Regions from separate parts of the Paenibacillus polygoni genome, predicted to be linked through region 2. Evidence: a T-box and tRNA genes for the amino acid it is inferred to sense, from the RefSeq annotation. Region 2 holds a T-box; the other holds one or more tRNA genes.

Region 1 (3,416 bases), 360 kb from region 2:
TATGACTGTTATGAAAAAGAAAATGGCAACCATGCTCGCAGCAGCAAGTATCTCTATGGCTATTGCAGTCCCAGCTATGGCTGAAAGCAGTCACATGAAAACCAATTCTACAACGAATCAGGTGAATGAGACGAAAGGCCATTATGATTCAAGAGGGTATAACGATTCTCTCCAAGGAGGATACTCCAACATGTCTCGTTCCCGTAGCATGAATGACAACACAAACGGGTATAACGGATATGGTACAGGTACGGGTACGTACGGTACAAATAGTGTGAATGCAAATTCTACAGACGGTAGCAGTGGCAACTGGGGATGGCTTGGGTTGCTCGGTCTGATTGGTTTAGCTGGTATGCGTCGTGATAAACAAGAAGGTAAACCGCAACACGCGAAATAACATAGGATAAGATTTGGATAAAGTTTTATAACCATAATAGACTTCTGCCCTGCCACATTCCAGCTTTGATCATATATTATCTCATACCTTAGTGATAAGGAGGAGACGACAATGAGCGAAGTATCTGGATACGGATATGGTTTCGGTGGAGGATACGGCGGTGGATGGACATCAATTGGAGCAATCCTTGTCCTTTTCATCCTGTTGGTTATCATTTCTAAAACAATTCTTTACTAAGCAATGAAAAGAGGGCACCGGTTAATAGCTGGTGCTCTTTTTTTTTGTGAGAACCGTGATTGATCCGTATGTTTTGGTTTATATATACATAGCAAGATGGATGAATCATAGGGAAGGATGAAGCGTAGTGGAACAAGAAGACTTAGAGGTATGGGAAAGAGAAATCAGCAGCCGCGTCGAATATCTGGAACAGGAAGCTGAAAAACTGGAACAGCGGATTAAAAAAGCAGAATACAAGGACAACATAATGAGTAGTGCAATGAACAAATTTGCTGATGATGAAGCTCAGGTGGATTTTATCAAAGTAAATTACCTGAATGAATCGAACGAAACCGTAAAATCGCTAAACGAAGAGTATGGAGTAATCATAAAAGAATTGAAATTTCAAAATGCGGTCCTACAGCAAATTGAACAAGTGAATGCAGCACTGAGGGAGGAGGAAGATTAAAATTGTTCAGCGTTTTATACTTAGTAACGAGTGAAGGTAGCTAGAATAGATTCTTTTAATACAAAAAAACCATGAGGCAATTACTGCTCCATGGGTTTTTTTTTGTAATTTAAGATATGATCTGTAGTGGGCTCGAACCACTGACCCCTACCCTGTCAAGATAGTGCTCTCCCAGCTGAGCTAACAGATCAAGTTTAGTTTTAAAGAATAATTTTATATTATCAGGCTTGTTTTATAGTGTCAATCAGAAGTTTACATGTTTAAAATCTACTCCTTTGACACATCCTAAAAGGAAGAATGATCATCTGGAGGATTACCATCCTATGAAAAGAAAACGCGGCACGTTCATGGCAAGCTGCATCATTGCAGTCTTGCTGCTAAACCTATCAGGATGTACATTAGAGCCATCAGAAGAAACAATAATGCTGCAAGAGAGGATGGGTCCTGAATCCGAGCTGCCTATTATCGATGATGTGTACTCTCCTTCGATAAGGGATGACGTTTATTCTTCTACCGATGAGGAAATACTAATACCTTAAACGAAGCTTGCCGCTTGCCTAAGATACAATAAGTCAGTCCGTTCCTTCGGGCTGGCTTATTTCTGCTGTATTGTTGTATAATAGCGTGAGTTTTATGAGTTTAGAGCATCGAAGAGCTAAAGCAGAGGGGGATATTTAGTGCCAGCTGAAATTATTAATGTAACAACAGAGGAACAATTAGAACAAGGCCTGCATATTCGTAAAGAGGTGTTTGTAAAGGAACAAAACGTTCCCTTAGAAGAAGAAATTGACCAGTATGATGTCATTTCTCCCGATGCGCACCATATTCTTATTCAGGACGGACAGCAGATGGTAGCGACAGGCCGTCTCATTTACTATAAAAAGGATACAGCAAAACTTCAGCGTGTAGCCGTTCTGAAAGACTACCGTGTTCATGGTTACGGCCGTGTATTAATTATGGCGCTAGAAGAACGTGCTAGAGAGCTGGGTCTAGCGTACTCGATCCTTGATGCACAGTGCCGGGCGGAAGGCTTCTACGCTAAACTGGGTTATGAAGTGATATCGGATGAACCGTTTTATGATGCAGGCATATTACATGTACGGATGCAAAAAGCATTGTAACCTCAGCCTATTTACATAGAGCATTCTTTTTTGGGACACACTATATTTGCCGAGGCTCACAATACCTATTTTATTTCGTACTCGGTATAGGTAAATACACTAAATGTAGTGCAAAAAGGAGTGTTGTTCTAATGGAAAATAACACGCGCGAGCACTTTGTCGCTGTTCAGAAAAATGGAGATGGCGATCTAACCGCATTTAAAACTTCCGGAGGTCGTGTGCTGGACTATAACCAGGCATTAAACGAGGTTGAGACTGGAAAGATTGCAGGAGCCAACGTATTTAAGGCAAAAGGAGGATCCCTCCGGATTCGCGGGGATGCAGACGGAGATCCAAGCAACAACCTAGATCAATTGCCGATATTTGAGTAAAGTTTACAAGCATAAAACCGGAATTGGTCCGGTAATATATGAAAAGGGAGCCCTTGGAGGCTCCTTTTTTTGCGTGTCACTTAGCATAGAGTACAGGTGACTATAAAATTTGGGTTCCCATGCACCTTCTTGCGCCGACTCCCATACAATACCTTACCTAGGCGAGGAGTTCGGGGGCAGACCGAGACCTCTCGCCTGACAAGGGAAGCGGGGAATAGGGCCATGACAAAAGGCAAAGGGAAAAAAGTGGTGGCAAAAAAGGAGAAAGTTCGCGGGATGAGGGTGGTTACTTCCGAAGTCTGTGAGGTGTGTAAGACGCCATGCGACATAGGAATGGCCTATGCTGCACGTATGCGAGAGCCAGGCGCTGTAGGTAAAGGTGTACCTTGCATCTTAACGAAACCCAAAGGATAATCGAATGAGCCGCTTTTTTCTCATAAGATATGAGAAATAATGCGGTTCTTATTTATTCTAGAAGAAAAAACGACTTTTTTCCGCAACTTGTCTTGCTCGTTGAAGTATAAATAGATATAACTTTTTTGAAGGAGGTAATATAGACCGATGAAATGGAGGAGAACACTTGCCTTGGTACTTGTCTTTTCTCTTGCAGGCAGTGGATCTATGTTATTTGCAGATTCAATCACAGAAAAAATTCGTGTCGTAGTCAATGGCAATGATGTCAGTGGTGGCGGTTATTATATTAATGGGACAACCTATGCTCCTGTGCGTGAACTTAGCGGTCTTGCATCCTGGGATGCAACTAGCAAGAAGGTAACAGTTACGAAGCCTAATGTACATATAACACTGTTTAAAGGTGATACGGTTTTTGGAAATGTAAACGT
Region 2 (3,416 bases):
CCGCATTTGGTACAAGTCGTGAGGTCTTCCTGACTAACATGAAGCTCTCCGCAAGCATTACAGTACCACGCTGGAATACGGTGTCCCCACCAGAGCTGACGAGAAATACACCAGTCGCGAATATTTTCAATCCAGTGAAGATACGTTCTCTCAAAACGATCGGGAACAAAGTTTACCCCTTTTCCGTTCTTCTGAGCTTCAATCGCTTTTTCCGCAAGCGGCTGCATCGCAACAAACCACTGTGTAGACAGATAAGGCTCTACAACAGCACCTGAACGCTCACTATGACCCACTTGATGTACATGGTCTTCAATATTAATAAGTACACCCAGTTCCTTAAGGTCAGCAACGATCTGCTTACGGCACTCACTGCGGTCAAGCCCTTTATATTTACCAGCTTCCTCATTCATAGTACCTGTCTCATCCATAACCGTGATTTGCGGCAGGTCGTGACGCAGACCAACTTCGAAGTCATTTGGATCGTGCGCAGGCGTAATTTTTACCGCTCCGCTACCAAACTCTTTTTCTACATATTCGTCTGCAATAACAGGAATTTCACGGCCAATAATCGGCAGTACTAATACTTTGCCAATCATATCTTTGTAACGGTCATCTTCGGGATGAACCGCAACAGCCGTATCACCAAGCATGGTTTCTGGTCTTGTCGTTGCAACGGTAATAGAGCCGCTGCCGTCTTTTAAATCATATTTCAGATGGTACAAGTGGCCTTGTACTTCTTTATATTCAACTTCAATATCAGATAACGCAGTACGTGCTGCCGGATCCCAGTTAATGATACGTTTCCCGCGGTAGATAAGACCTTTATTATACAGTTTTACAAACACTTCACGTACGGCTTTCGATAACCCTTCATCCAGCGTAAAACGCTCACGGGAATAATCAAGAGACAAGCCCATTTTTGCCCATTGAGAGCGGATTGTATTGTTATATTCTTCTTTCCAGTCCCATACCTTCTCGAGGAACTTTTCACGTCCAAGATCATAACGAGTAATCCCGTCTTCTCTTAGCTTCTGTTCTACTTTGGTTTGTGTTGCGATACCAGCATGGTCAGAACCAGGCAGCCAGAGCGCGTCATAACCTTGCATCCGTTTCGCACGGATAATAATATCCTGAAGGGTAAAGTCCAGCGCATGACCGATATGAAGCATACCCGTTACGTTTGGCGGTGGAATCACAATGGTAAAAGGCTGCGCATCCTTGCGCTGACCTGCTTTAAAGAAATTGTTCTCCATCCAATACGGGTACCACTTCTGCTCCGCAGCATGCGGATCATACGTTGTTGGCATTTCCGTCTGATTCGGCTGTTTCGGCTGATTTGGTTGATTTGTTGCTTCAGACATATACATTCCTCCTGTTATTTTAGAAATCAAAATTCATTTTTTCATCAGTAGCAAGTAACGATAAAAAAAACAAAAAGACCCTTCATCCTCAAAGGACGAAAGGTCATTCTTTCGCGGTACCACCTTTGTTTCATACCAAAACATGATGACCACAAACTTTAGTTTGCGGGCTTGATATGACACTTTGTTAGGCAGTATAACGGCTGCAGCCGGCCACATTCTAGTGCTCTCTATGTACAAAGCATACGAAAGCATTCAAAAGGGCAACTCCCGGGTGACTTCGGATCAGTAAAGTATCCTGCAGAATCTCACACCAATCGATTCCACTCTCTGAAGGGTTTACTGCTTACTACTCCCGTTCTTCGTTGTTCCATGTGTAATTCAAGAGATCTATACGAACCACAATGAATTATATTCATTGTATCCCCAATCCTACAGACATCATACATTTCTAGTCTAAATTCGTCAACAGGCGAGCACCTATTTTCCGTATAGGGAAAGACTGGAGCAAGATTCTAGCTAAGTTTCATGAAGCGCCAACATGATAATAAAAAAAGTGTCCCTGGTCGTTGTTACGTCCAAGAACACATCATTTTACGATTTGTTACGGAATATAAAGCACCTGTCCCTCTTCAATGGACTGCTCGGATAAACGATTATACAGCTGTAACTCACGCGTACTTAGCTGATATCTATCTGCAATCGTATCCAAGGTTTCTTCCCGCTGTACTATACAGAGCTTGACCCTCTTAAATGGCGTCTGTTCAGAACTACCGCCAAGAAATAGGTTCTTCCACTGTACATCTTCTATCTGCTCTTCTTCCCGCTTTTCAACTGGAATCTGCTCTTCTAACTGTAATACTTCTTCCGTTCTCTTGCTCTTTTGCAGAAGAGAGGTAATTCCATACGAATCAGCAGCAGGTGCATCACTCTCTTTTTTACTGCCAAAGGCTACCTTTAGCTCCGGTTTCTCGTCTTCTGTCTCTGGCTGAGGTACATCTGCTGTAAGCAGCACGCCCTCATCCTCCCAGGTAATCTCCTGATCGTCTCGCTGGATCGCGGCAGGTTCTGCTGCTGGTTCTTCTATAGGTGTTCCTGCTTCTTGATGACCTATAACCTCAACAGACTCCACAGGCGTTTCAAAATGCCAAACTTCTGGCGCATCAGAATGCTCAATCGCAGAATTATCTTCTTTCACGTCCTGGATATCTTTTGTCTCTCTTAGCTCCCCGTTCTCTTGGTTCTCTATTCTCTGCTCTTCTATAATAGAATCTTCCTGCTGATCCGTACCATCATCGACAGAAAGGGTCTCATAAGGAAGATTCCAAACGTCTCGCTCCTCCTGCTCCTCATCATGAACTGAAGTCGGTGTTATATAAGGAGCATAAAATCTAGGCGGTTCTGGAGAAGTGTCACTTGTGCGTTCTTGCTCAAAGGAAACTGCGCCATCTTCCCTGGCAGAATCGTATAGATACAAATTATTTTCACTATCCTCTTTTGGTTCGCTATTTCCCTGTTCAGAAGCAGAATTCGTGTGTACTACCGTAAATTCGTCCGAATTCCAGGCAGGACTTTCCTCTGTTTGAATCCCTTCAATTCCTCTGAGAGACAACACCCCGGTAATATTCAAGCTTCTTGTTGACAATAGGTCAACGTCAAAATTCTCAATCTCAACAGCGATCTCCTCCACAGAGGCAACCCGGCTAAGCGGAATCGTAATCTCCACCGGGATCAGGTGCTGCAAACCTTCCTGTTCCTGATTCTCACCAACATACACACCTGACAACAGCAAATGGCCCCGAAGAGCTGCGTGCTCTTGATCTGTAATCACCTGTATTCGAGGATAAAGTTCAATCTCTTCAAGTTCTGCAATCGCGGGAACATGTTCTGGTAATTGCACACGCTCATAAATATCAAACCGAAGTCCGTAGGGCGGGTTTAACATAGCTGTAGTCCTCCTTTCGGGCATATAGTTACCATGAAAAAAGACCATGGCTTTCGCTCATGTGACGAGAGTTCAGCAATAAGTTTCTTCTCGTTGACATGTATATGCAC

Evidence for each region. A T-box is a leader RNA that pairs with one kind of tRNA and senses whether it is charged. The one in region 2 lies ahead of QPK24_RS19210 (valine--tRNA ligase), so its partner is inferred to be a tRNA-Val.
Region 1: it has a tRNA-Val gene. The T-box ahead of QPK24_RS19210 (valine--tRNA ligase) is inferred to sense a tRNA for this amino acid. The anticodon was not compared.

The regions. Positions count from the first base shown of each region.
Region 1 is NZ_CP127162.1:3,652,363-3,655,778, reverse strand. Features, by position in the region: gene QPK24_RS17535 (WGxxGxxG family protein) at 11-397, shown strand; gene QPK24_RS17530 (YjcZ family sporulation protein) at 509-634, shown strand; gene QPK24_RS17525 (hypothetical protein) at 762-1,082, shown strand; tRNA gene QPK24_RS17520 (tRNA-Val) at 1,200-1,272, opposite strand; gene QPK24_RS17515 (hypothetical protein) at 1,406-1,621, shown strand; gene QPK24_RS17510 (GNAT family N-acetyltransferase) at 1,760-2,203, shown strand; gene QPK24_RS17505 (DUF3892 domain-containing protein) at 2,335-2,574, shown strand; gene QPK24_RS17500 (hypothetical protein) at 2,797-2,988, shown strand; gene QPK24_RS17495 (stalk domain-containing protein) at 3,136-3,416, shown strand, end outside.
Region 2 is NZ_CP127162.1:4,011,569-4,014,984, forward strand. Features, by position in the region: gene QPK24_RS19210 (valine--tRNA ligase) at 1-1,361, opposite strand, end outside; T-box leader at 1,450-1,733, opposite strand; gene QPK24_RS19215 (LysM peptidoglycan-binding domain-containing protein) at 1,966-3,306, opposite strand.